Regions from separate parts of the Shewanella glacialimarina genome, predicted to be linked through region 3. Evidence: predicted binding sites of a transcription regulator. Region 3 holds the regulator's gene; each other region holds the start of a gene.
The links. Region 3 encodes FliA, which starts transcription of late flagellar genes. Its sites were predicted from a motif close to CTAAAGNTNNNNNNNNNNNNGCCGATA; they were not measured.

Region 1: the regulator FliA is predicted to act here: its motif matches at 1,807-1,833, upstream of FJ709_RS10425 (VC2046/SO_2500 family protein).
Region 2: the regulator FliA is predicted to act here: its motif matches at 2,612-2,638, upstream of FJ709_RS16815 (cytoplasmic protein).

The regions. Positions count from the first base shown of each region.
Region 1 covers NZ_CP041216.1:2,400,070-2,404,346, reverse strand. The annotation lists gene queE (7-carboxy-7-deazaguanine synthase QueE) at 1-133, shown strand, start outside; gene FJ709_RS10445 (PLP-dependent cysteine synthase family protein) at 176-1,249, opposite strand; tRNA gene FJ709_RS10440 (tRNA-Tyr) at 1,421-1,505, opposite strand; tRNA gene FJ709_RS10435 (tRNA-Tyr) at 1,535-1,619, opposite strand; tRNA gene FJ709_RS10430 (tRNA-Tyr) at 1,658-1,742, opposite strand; gene FJ709_RS10425 (VC2046/SO_2500 family protein) at 1,868-2,365, shown strand; gene FJ709_RS10420 (DUF406 family protein) at 2,510-2,797, shown strand; gene FJ709_RS10415 (bifunctional diguanylate cyclase/phosphodiesterase) at 2,993-4,277, shown strand, end outside.
Region 2 covers NZ_CP041216.1:3,849,161-3,853,437, forward strand. The annotation lists gene chrA (chromate efflux transporter) at 1-826, opposite strand, end outside; gene rlmC (23S rRNA (uracil(747)-C(5))-methyltransferase RlmC) at 881-2,026, opposite strand; gene FJ709_RS16810 (MarR family winged helix-turn-helix transcriptional regulator) at 2,016-2,474, opposite strand; gene FJ709_RS16815 (cytoplasmic protein) at 2,689-2,877, shown strand; gene FJ709_RS16820 (MliC family protein) at 2,971-3,639, shown strand; gene FJ709_RS16825 (SpoIIAA family protein) at 3,680-4,054, opposite strand; gene FJ709_RS16830 (TMEM165/GDT1 family protein) at 4,215-4,277, opposite strand, start outside.
Region 3 covers NZ_CP041216.1:2,972,443-2,976,719, forward strand. The annotation lists gene FJ709_RS12915 (chemotaxis protein CheA) at 1-965, opposite strand, end outside; gene FJ709_RS12920 (protein phosphatase CheZ) at 981-1,718, opposite strand; gene cheY (chemotaxis response regulator CheY) at 1,732-2,115, opposite strand; gene FJ709_RS12930 (RNA polymerase sigma factor FliA) at 2,159-2,878, opposite strand; gene FJ709_RS12935 (MinD/ParA family protein) at 2,871-3,752, opposite strand; gene flhF (flagellar biosynthesis protein FlhF) at 3,757-4,277, opposite strand, start outside.

The sequences.
Region 1 (4,277 bases), 570 kb from region 3:
TATTGAAGATAAAACTATCTGCTTACAACCTATTAGCCAAAAGCCTCGCGCTACAGCATTGGCGATGAAAGTCTGTATTGAGCGTAACTGGCGTCTCTCGATTCAAATGCATAAGTATTTAGATATTGATTAAGCGATAAAGGCTGCCCCAAAATGAGTGTTGGGGCAAATCGATTTAACAATCCAATGAACTGAGTAATCCACTTTGGTTAAAATCACTTAGTTGCTGTTCAAATTGTTTAAAGCAACCAATATTGTTCTCAATCCATTGGGGATTATAGTAAGTATCTAAGTATCTTTCCCCCGCATCACAAATTAACGTCACAATCGAGCCTGTTTGCCCTTGTTGTTGCATTCGCGTCGCTAATTTTAATGCACCATATAAGTTGGTGCCTGTTGATGCGCCCGTTTTTCGGCCTATCAAGGTTTCTAACCATTGCATGGTGGCAATAGATGCCGCATCGGGAATTTTATGCATTTCGTCAACGACACCAGCAATAAAGGAGGGTTCGACTCTAGGTCGTCCAATACCTTCAATTTTACTGCTTTTTTGGCCTGTCAGCGTTTTATCACCACTGTGGAAGTAATCATAAAAAACCGAGTTTTCAGGGTCAACCACACACAGTTGAGTCGACAACTGTTGGTAGCGAATATAACGCCCAATGGTAGCTGAGGTGCCACCTGTGCCGGGGCTCATTACAATCCAGTGGGGAATAGGGTGTGGCTCACGTTGCATTTGAATGAATATTGAGTCAGCAATATTGTTATTGCCCCGCCAATCTGTGGCGCGCTCTGCAAAAGTGAACTGATCCATGTAATGGCCATTTAACTCTTTAGAAAGGCGTTCAGACTCAGCATACATCTGATTACTATTATCAACGAAGTGACATTGCCCGCCGTAGAACTCGATTTGTTGAATTTTCTTTTTAGCCGTAGTCGAAGGCATTACCGCGATAAAAGGCAAACCAATTAAACGTGCAAAATACGCTTCAGACACCGCAGTGCTACCAGACGATGATTCAATAATGGTGGTAGTTTGTGTAATCCAACCATTGCATAAAGAATATAAAAATAACGAACGGGCTAAACGATGCTTTAGGCTGCCCGTAGGATGAGTACTTTCATCTTTAAGATAAATATCAACACCGTTAAGTTGTGGTAAATCGAGTTTTATAAGGTGAGTATCAGCAGAACGTTGATAGTCTGCATCAATCTTAGCAATGGCCTGGTTTACCCAATTCGATGGCATAGTATTTTCTCATCGTGATTATTAATGACTTAATCTTAAAGAAAAAAAGGTGTTAAACCTAGCAAAAATAAACTGGTTGAGATAATAGAGAGAATTAATACGAATTCGATTAATTAATGAAAGATATATTACAGATTTTGAGGGATATAGTATGAAGATTAAGATGTAAAATGGTGGAGGGAGAAGGATTCGAACCTTCGAAGGCTGAGCCGTCAGATTTACAGTCTGATCCCTTTGGCCACTCGGGAACCCCTCCACTGAATAGAGATAAATGAGCAAGAAAGATGGTGGAGGGAGAAGGATTCGAACCTTCGAAGGCTGAGCCGTCAGATTTACAGTCTGATCCCTTTGGCCACTCGGGAACCCCTCCACATATTTCTTTTTCGTCTATCTAAATTACATCGCAAATGGTGGAGGGAGAAGGATTCGAACCTTCGAAGGCTGAGCCGTCAGATTTACAGTCTGATCCCTTTGGCCACTCGGGAACCCCTCCTCAATTGCGGCCGCCATAGTAGTCATAAACCCAAAATATGTAAAGGCTAAAAATGAATATTTTTCTAAAGTTTAGGTGTGTTTGGTCGATAAAATAGCATCGAGTCATAATAGTGTTGTTTTTATATGCAAATTGAATCACTACTGGTCAATGAATTACAATTAGGCAGTCGTTTAAATGCGGCTGTCGAAAACCAGCGTCGTGGTGAATTTGGTTTACTGTTAGCCATGTTGTCAGCAGACAGTAATGATATGGCTCAATTTCAATTTGATAAACACCTGACGATTGACCAGAAACTGTATAAACAGTTTCAACTGCAACAACCACAAAAATTAGTTGATGATTTATCTGCTACTGCTGAGCATACAAATAATGGTGCTGTTTTTCACTCCCAAGGGTTATGTCAATTTCATTTACAACAAAGCTTATGTCCTGAAGCCATTGTAATACGAGGTAAACATGATGATGCAATGACTCAAGCATTAAGTAATAGCAGCCATTTAGTGCGATCAAAATATGAAGGGTTAGAAACCCATTATGAGCCTACTGAAGACATGCATTTTGTTGAGCAGTTAGAGCGTCAACGACAGATTAGTCAAACGATGATCCAACTCACCGCATAAAGTCCTCCGCTTGAGACTATATCATTTGCATAAAAACATGGTGCCAACTAGATATGTGAGCCAAGTAAGGGAAATTGTTATTCAGTTATTTTATGATAATCACATATAAACCGATCTTCATTCTTCAGCTTTGGGTGGTTCACGATGGTTAACACAATTAGAGAACAACAGCAGAACGTAAACGACTCATGCAGTGATTGTGGGAGTTTTGTCGATATCGGCGCCGTAATTGATGAGCACGATACCGAGTTAGTATTAGTTTTTAAGGGGGATGCAGCTGAAATTGAAGCAAATAAGCTTGCCAGTACAGCACAGAATCGTTTCGACAAGGTCGATGTTAAGATTGTTCATCTAGGCGATGATGTTAAGCTTATATTGTATTTTTCAGTGACGGTGGAAAAAATGCTATTTCAATTAGAAAATGGCGTGTAAATAGGGTTGCTGTTTGTTAATTGCGGGTGTATCGTCAGCGATTAAATTTTATAACAGCCTTTGATTATCAAGAGTTAACAAACAGCTTATTATTAAGCTCCCAATGGTATGTATTGAGTTTCTGCACATCGCTCACAGAGCGAACTAATTATAATTCAGCGGAATGAGAATACATGATGTCTTTTCGGGAAACTAATGACACAAGAACAAAATCAGCACCTTTTAGAGTTAATTGTAAACTCTAGTGCGAAACAGCAGGGAAATTTTACAAAAACCTCTGAGTTAGTTAGTCGGCTATTGCAGCAACATTTTGTTGATTCTACTGTATCCGTTTGGCTATTTGACGAAAAGTTGGATAGTGCAGAACCATCATATGATGGGCAACAAAACCCTTCTTTATCCTGCTCAAAAAGACTGATTTCTCATTATTCAGGCTGCGATAACAATAGGCCAATATCCACCTTAGGCACTGTGCAGTCGGGCATAAACATTTGTTATTTTGATGAATTAAAAAACCACCGTTTTATAGCCACTAATAATATCTCGCATGATAACCAACTAATCCATTCTTTTGATTATTATGGTGTTAACCAGATTGTAAGCGCTCTTAATGTTGCTATACGGATTAATGGTCATATTGAGGGGGTGTTAGCGATTGACTTTAAATCATCATTTGAATGGCAACTTGAACAAATTCAAATTGTGATTCAGTGTGCGGATCAGCTTGCATTAACTTTGGCAACTCGATACTCCTACGATAAATCAGAACAAATCCATTTGTTGCGCAATGCTGCAGAACATTCAGAACATGTGGTTATGATTGTCAATACAGATACTTTAGTTGTCGATTATGTCAATTTTGCCCATCAAAGAATGACAGGCTTATTACGCAGTGATATTGAACATCAAAGTGTGATGAATTTAGATATTTTTCGAAATAAACCCGATGTACTTCAACATATATTGGCAAAGCTTGCGAATAATGAAAGTGTAATAGGAGACATTAAACTTAAGCGAGTTGATGGCAAACAATATTGGCTACACTACCACATTACCGGTTTTATGACAGAGCAAGGTCATCACTATGCCTTGGTTTCAAGTTATGACATCTCATCTGAATTTGAACACCAAGCAGATTTGGAATATTTAGCATGGCACTGTAGTTTAACTGGCCTACATAATCGATCTTTCTTTACTCCACTGCTGGATAAAGCCCAAGATGGCATATTATTATTGGTTGACCTATTAGGCTTTAAACGATTTAACGATACCCACGGCCATGAACAGGGTGACTCGTTATTAATTGAGGTTGCTAGACGTTTAAAACACTTTGCCGCGAACTGCAAAGCAATAGATGTGGCTCGAATTGGCAGTGATGAGTTTTGTATTTTGTTGCCCCACATGATGTCAGAAAAAGAGTTAGATGAGTTGGTCAGTAAACTCACCACCAATTTATCTGCTTCTATGATTATTAATAGAG
Region 2 (4,277 bases), 880 kb from region 3:
AAATATCAGCCCCAAGAAACGTGGCTATAGTAAACATGGGTCCTGGTACAGCCTGTGCTAGCGCATAGCCAGTTAAAAACCTATCTTGGGTAACAAGATCGCCAACATTAGCCTCAAGTAGCGGCAGTACAACATGGCCACCACCAAACACTAAACTGCCAACTTGATAAAACTGTCCAAAAATTTGCCCAAGACTATCGGGCTGAGACGCTAAAAAGTAAGAAGCAATTAACCCTAAAACAAAAATAGCTAACCACAGTAAATTCAACTTTATTTCAGGTATATCAGGGGAGGTATTTTCACCGCGAGTCAGAACTAAGGCACCAATAATAGCCGCAACAGTTAATACCACTATTTGTGTTAATAATGCCGGAAATAATAAAATACACGCGACAGTGGATACCATTAAACATTGCGCCGTTTTACGTTGGCAAAATTGCTTAAACATACCCAGAGTAGCATCAGCGACTACAACAACAGCAAGTAATTTTAAACCGTGAATAGCACCTGCAACCATGTCCAATTGCAACCAACTAGCAGTGGATATAGCAAATAGAAATAACAGTAAAAATGAAGGCAGTGTAAAACCTAAAAATGCTGCAAATGCCCCGGGAAATCCACCTTTATGATAACCAATCGCAAAGCCGACTTGGCTTGAGCCTGGCCCTGGCATAAACTGGCTTAAGGCGACAAAACTGGCGTATTGCTTATCATCCAGCCAATTTAAATCTTGTACAAAGGTTTTTCTAAAATAACCAATATGTGCAGCTGGGCCACCGAAACTAATTAATCCTAATGCTAAAAAACGACTAAAAATTTGCCACATGCTGAGATCCTAATATTCTTATATCGATTTAGTTTATGACACTATTATGAATACTTAATGACAAAGAGAGTCCTTTTCTAACATCACTAGCACTTCATAGTGGTCGGTATGTGGAAACATATCAAACAACTGCACCTTGGTAATTTTATATCCTGATATCATCGCCAAATCTTTCACTAAACTGGTTGGGTTACAACTCGAATAGACTATCGCTTTCGGCGAAAATGCGCTTAATGACTGACAAAGCGACTCGCCTATTCCGCGCCTTGGCGGATTAACAATAATTAAATCAGGCTTATCATTTGCTGCGATCCCATTAGCAAAATCGGTAGAATCCAGCGCCCTAAAGCTGATGTTTTCTATACCCATTTCTGCGGCCGACATCTTGGCGCACTCTATCGCTTCAGCCTCAATTTCAATCCCAGTTAACCGAATTGTTCCACTAGCACAATGTAGTCCGAATCCACCCACCCCACAAAATAAATCCCAAATATGTTGTGGATTAAATGCAGCTACCCACTCCCGAGCCGTTTGATAAAGTTGCTCAGCTACCTGCGGATTGGTTTGAAAAAAACTTTTAGGACGAATATATAAAGGCACATCATTAAAGCGATCAGCAAGACGGGTTTGATCGGTTAAAAATATTTCTTGATCGCCCTCTAAAATCGCCATATGAACAGGTTGAATATTAACCGACACTAAACTGAGTTTAGGAAACTCAGCCTGTAAATGAGGTAGTTCTCGCTTAATTCGTGAAATTGCCTGTTCACTGTTCAGCACAAAGCGCAGCATAAATTCACCAGAGATATAACTTCTGGTTAGCAGAATAAATTTAAGCTCACCTTTACTTTTATCGACTCGATACGGCGGAATTCCCGCTTGTTGCACAAACAATTGCAATCTATGCAATAGCTGCCGCATATCTTCAGGATAGAGTTGGCAATCGCATAAACTAATGGGCTGCCCCTGGGGATCGACAATACCTAAAATAGGTTGATGTGCTGCACCTAACACCACCATTTTGGCTTTATTGCGAAAACGATTTTCTTGGCTTGCAATAGGTACAAGCCATTGCTCAACAGGCAATTGGCCAAAAAACTGCTGTAGTTTGGTCATTTTATGCTGTAACTGTTCTGACATAGGGATTTGAATATCACGACAGGATAAACAATGATCTTTTTCAAAAAACTCACACTTCACAACTTGATGCCTTATCAGAATTAAGTACTTTTAACGCGTTATCACATAAACTTTTAAGCTGCTGAAGTTGTGCCAGATCGCCACCCACTTTACAACGCATCATTTCAGGGACTGATTCAGCTTGTTGGCGAAGCATTTGACCTTGTTCGGTAAGGTGTAATACTCGTACTCGCTCATCTTCCTCACTACGGCCTCGTATTACTAACTTTTTTACTTCTAAGCGCTTAAGTAAGGGGGTTAACGTGCCTGAGTCTAAATGCAATCGCTCGCCCAAGGTTTTAACGCTTATGCCCGCCTCTTTCCACAACACTAACATGACTAAATACTGCGGATATGTCAGTGATAACTCCTCAAGCAAAGGGCGATAAGCACGGATCATCGCATTAGTGACACTATATAATGAAAAACACACCTGATTTTCAAGTGCTAATGGGTTGGCTGGTGGCATAAATATTCCCTTTAAAATTTGCTCAAGTATAACATATTCTAGTTGTGCACAATCTATAATATTTGCCAACAACAGAGAATACTTTGCCAAGAATTTATTATATTTTGCTAGGGAGGCATATTAATCCGATATCTTTGCTACAGTATTCAATACGCCTGCCGATATACAAATAGACAGAATACAAAAACCATTATTTAATAAAAGTGAGGTTTATATGACAATTTCGGTAAACGCTCCAAGCAACATGCCAGCAAATATTGATTCAGGCCATAGCTTGAAAGCCGCTGTTATGGCGAAGGATCAACAAAAAGTGGAAGGTCAAATGGCACTGCAACTTATTGAAGCAGCAGCGCCTCCAGCACCTGTTGGCAATGCAGGTCACAATATTAATACGACTGCCTAAATTTTTACTGTGTAATTAGCTATCTTAAATTGCGACACCTTAGTGATTACGTCATTATGGTCTGTCATGAATAATGGATAGAGAAATACATTGATGAAAAATTTATCGGCTTTGGCTGCTGTTGGGTTAACTGCGGTTGGTTTAACTGTGATTGGTTTAACTCCAATTGCGCAGAGCTACGCCGCTACGTCTGTGGCTCAAGCGCCTAGCTTTGAGTGCAATAAAGCACGCGGGTCTATTGAGAAGCTTATTTGCCAATCTGAAGAGTTGGCTCTACTGGATATTCAGTTACAGCCCCTTTTCAGCCAATTAGTTTCACAAGTCGATGGGCAGCAAGTTAACCAGATTAAAGCTGAGCAAAGAGGCTGGATTAAAGGCCGTAATGATTGCTGGAAAGCCAATAACCCTAAAGAATGTACTAAGCTTAATTACCAATCTCGTATAACTGAGCTACAAATTCTAGCAGGCGCTGTAGAGGTGCCAAGTGCAACTTATTATCAATGTGGCCATGATCCACAGAACAAATTAACAGCCTATTTTTATAATAATACCGTCATCCCAGCCGCAGTATTCAGCTACAGTCAGGCGAAAAAAACATCTAGCGTGCCTCCAGCAAATTTATCCCAATTAGGACTATTAACCCGTACGGCTTCTGGCGCTAAATACCAGGCGCAGAATACTAGCCTATGGACTCATCAACAACAGGCGACGATTGAACAAGTTAATCAGCTGCCAATAAGTTGTAAGTTAATAGTCGAGTAAATAGATAACATGGCAGTCTAAAGTAATCAAATAAGGGTGGTTAATCTTGCAACCACTCAAAAGCTTGAGGTTTGTCGTTGAAAGACATCATCTCGCCGTTAATAAACCATCCCCCCACTTTTACAGCTAAATCTTGCCAATTTTGGTCACCAAAAATAGCCACTTTATTAAAACTGGTACGGTGTTTAACTCCAAGCTTTAAGTCATCCCAAGCGGCCTGTAACTCCCAGCCCTCAAGTTCGCTTATATCCACAAACATGTTCATCTTAGGCTTAGCAACTTGCGCTAATGCATCATCCAGTATCGGAGTAATAATTTGATAGTCTTCATGGGTGAGCTTACCCACCACCTTCATAATGATAAAAAAGTGTTGTTGATGACGCTCAATTCCTATTGTGATCCCATGTCTTTGCATAGCTCAACCTCTACATTTATTTTCAATGGTTAATCTAGGTTGAAGTAAAGCTAAGTTAAGCTAACCCCAACCCGATTATCAACTGACTATAATTTAAGCACTTTTAAGCAATAGATAACGCCGATTAGCGCACACTTAATAGAATCGGCTTTTGTAGCGATCACACGCCATACAATAGAGTGACTACGCCGAGCACCACAAATAAAGCTGCACAAGTTCTGTG
Region 3 (4,277 bases):
ACCTTTGCTACAGGAGCTGGTGCTTTAGGTTGAGGGGCTGGAACTGGAGCAGCCTTTACTGGTTCAACGGTTTTAGGTGCCGCTGTTTTAGGTGTTGCTGTAGAACTTGACGCAGAAGTATCTACTTTAGCAGGGGAAGAACCTTTACCGTGAAGCTCATCAAGTAACTTCTCAAACTCGTCGTCGGTAATATCATCTGAGTCGACCATTTGAGCTGGAGGTTGTACAGATTTAGCTGGCGCAGGTTTACTATCAGCTACACTTAATTTGTTTGAACCATGAAGTTCATCTAACAATGCTTCAAATTCGTCATCAGAAATTTCATCTGAGCCAACAGGAGCTGGAGCTGTTTGCTGAGGGGTTTTAGCCGTTGATGAAGTGGTTGCTACAGGACTATTACCTTGACCATGAAGCGCATCTAATAATGCTTCAAATTCGGACTCATTTATCTCGTCAATATTAGTATCAGCGCTAATATTGTCTTCAATGAATTCAGGTTGATTGAAAGGCTCGATTTCCTCTACTGACTCTTCAATCAGCTCTTCAATCTGTCCGCCCATTTCTGATGGCAAAGGCGCACCCGAACTGAGTAGCTTCAATTTATTAAGTAGTTCGACTTCAACAGGATCTTGTTCTTCGCCTTGCTGAGTTTGCGCAAACATAATGTTAATAGCATCAACTGCTTGCAAAATGATATCCATCAATTCTGCATTAACACTACGCTTGCCGGTTCTCAATAGGTCGAAGGTATTTTCCGCTTCATGGCAGACGTCTACCATAGGTTTTAAACTTAAAAAACCTGCTCCACCCTTTACAGTATGGAAACCGCGGAAAATAGCATTTAACAAATTACTGTCATCAGGATTATTTTCAAGCGCAACTAACTGCTCTTGAAGAAGCTCTAGAATCTCACCAGCCTCTACCAAAAAGTCCTGGAGTATCTCTTCATCAACATCAAATGACATTCAACTGACTCCTAATTAGAAACCCAGACTGGATAGCAAATCATCAACTTCATCTTGACCTGCGACCACGTCATCACGCAATTCTGCGTGCATAATTGGGCCCTCTGCCTCTATTTTATTCTCTTTTTTAACAGTTTCCGGTTGCGGCGTATAATCACCAAATACTGTCAACATAGAGACTAGATTATTTTCGACTTCGCGAACTAAGTCGATAACTCGACGGATCATTTGCCCTGTTAAGTCTTGAAAATCCTGCGCCATCAGTATTTCATTTAGTAATTGTCGTAAACGGGTTGTATCGTGTTCACTATGTGACATAAGCTGTTGAACATCATGACAAAGTTTTTTGAACTCACTCAACTCTATATCTCGACGCATTAACTTATCCCACATAGGGGTAACAGATTTTATATTGGTAATTATTGTATCGGCCAAAGGTAAACATTCTTCAACTGCATCCATGGTTTTATTTGCAGCTTGTTCTGTCATATCAATAACGTAATTTAATCTTTCTTTAGCATCCGGTATTTCAACCTTGGCTAATTCTGATAAACGGTTATCTACCTGAAAGTCTTGAAGCGCGCTATGAAGTTGACGAGTTAATTTCCCGACCTCTTCAAATAATTCACGCTGTATTGGTGTAGCGAGTTCTCTAACAACGTCGTCAGCTTGATCTTGCTCCCCCGCACTAAGCAGTTCGACAAGTTGCTGGGCCTGCTCGAGAGTAATTAACCCCGATATTATTGGCTGCATAACTTATCCTTGCTTAAGCGAGACGTTCAAAAATTTTATCTAATTTCTCTTTAAGGGTCGCTGCTGTAAAAGGTTTAACAACATATCCATTCACACCTGCTTGGGCTGCTGCAATAATTTGCTCACGCTTAGCTTCTGCCGTAACCATCAAAACAGGTAAATGTTTTAATGAATCATCGGCACGAATAGCCTTCAGCAAATCAATACCTTGCATACCAGGCATATTCCAATCTGTTACAACAAAGTCAAAATCACCTTTTTGCAACATAGGTAAGGCTGTTGATCCATCATCTGCTTCTTGGGTATTATTGAATCCCAAGTCTCGCAACAAGTTCTTTATGATACGTCGCATTGTTGAAAAGTCGTCAACAATAAGAATCTTCATATTCTTGTCCAAGGTTTCCTCCGGTGAGCTGACACTCTAGTGCTCTAATTAATAATTATTGTTGTGTCCAATGCTTGAGTTTGCCTTTTAATCTAAGCATAGCCTGACTTAATATCTGACTAACCCTAGATTCGCTTACTTCAAGAATTGCACCGATTTCTTTTAAGTTTAACGCTTCGTCATAGTACAGTGAAAGTACTAATGCATCTCTTTCTGGTAAGGTTTTAATTGCTTCCACCAGCGCTGATTTAAATTGCGTTTCAGCTAATGCTTCAAAATTATCATCTGGTATTCCATCATCTGTGACTAACACATCTTGCGAAATACCTAAATCTTCTATGCCTATGATTTTCCCAACAGAAACATCATTTAAAATATGATGGTACTCATTGAGCGACATATCAAGTTTTTCTGCAATTTCTGTGTCACGAGCGTCACGTCCCAACCCTTGTTCTAGCTCGTCAATAACCTGTGCAACCCGGCGATTATTTCGATGTACTGAACGAGGAACCCAATCACCACGGCGGATTTCATCAATCATAGCACCGCGTATCCGAATCCCTGCAAAGGTTTCAAACTTAGCCCCTTTGGTATCATCAAATTTTGATGACGCTTCAAGTAACCCTATCATGCCAGACTGTAACAAGTCGTCGAGTTGAACAGAAGCAGGTAATCGCGCCAACATATGATGTGCAATTCTTTTTACCAGCGGTGCATACTGTTCAACAACGGATGTTTTATTATCGAACTGAGTATACGCGGCGGCTTTATTCACTCACTCTATCCTCTTGTGTTTCTTTGCGTTGGACTAAACGTTCAACAAAAAACTCTAAGTGACCACCCGGCTGTTGTGGAACCGGCCAGCTCATAATTTTATTTGCCAGACCGTGGTAAGCTATGGCTGATGGCGACTTTGGATACGCTTCAACGACTAACTTTTGCTTACGCACAGACTTACGTAAATTTTCATCAAATGGCACAGTTGCAACTAACTCTAAAGCAACATCTAAAAACCGATCCGTTACTTTACTTAGTTTAGCAAACAATTCCATTCCTTCACGTAAACTGCGCACCATATTAGCCACAATTTTGAAATGAAATACACCATGTTCACGGCTTAATATTTTTATCAGTGCATAGGCATCTGTGATAGATGTCGGTTCATCGCATACCACAATCAATACATCTTGTGATGCCCTTGAGAAACTCAGTACCATATCTGAAATACCTGCCGCGGTATCGACAATTAATATATCAAATTGGGTGCGCATCTCACTGAAAGCACGAATTAATCCTGCATGTTGAGCCTGGGTTAATTCAACCATGGCTCTGCTTCCAGACGTTGCAGGAACAATACCAATACCTTTAGGGCCTCGAACAATGATATCGTCTAATTCGGCGTCGCCAGATAAAACATGAGATAAATTTTTCTCAGCACGAATTCCTAACATCACATCAACGTTAGCTAAACCAAGATCCGCATCTAATACTAAAACACGTTTACCCTTTTCGGCGAGTGCGACTGCAGTGTTTATAGAAACACTGGTTTTTCCTACCCCACCTTTTCCACCGGATACGGCAATTACTTTAACTTTTTCGTTATTTGGTTGATTCATCATACGTAAACCACTTGCTTGATCACGGGTCATATTCTTACTCGAATGCATAAGTCATTTCATTCGACCATGCGCTTGTGTCTTGTGAAATTGCTTGTTCTGTTTCATTTAACGCGGCTAAAGCTTGCTTAGCCAGAGCTAAAGTATCTGCTACTTTTATGTCTTCAGGAACACGTTGGCCATCAGTCACATAGCTTAATGGTAACTCATTTTGTATCAGAACGCTCAATGCACCTGCAATTGATACAGATTCATCTAATTTGGTTAAAATTACACCCGCTAATGGAATGCGTTTAAAATGATTAACCGCGTCTTGTAATACCCTGCGTTGCCCTGTTGCCGACATAACTAAATAGCTGCGAATTGGGATCCTACTGTTTGCTGTCAAATTATCAAGTTGTTGATAAAGACGCATATCACGTTGCCCCATACCCGCTGTATCTATCAGTACTAACTTACGACTTCTAAATTGGTACAAAATCTGTTCAAGCTCGGTCACATCATGTGCTTGCTTCACTGGACAGCCCATTATTTTGCCATAAGTTGCTAATTGCTCAT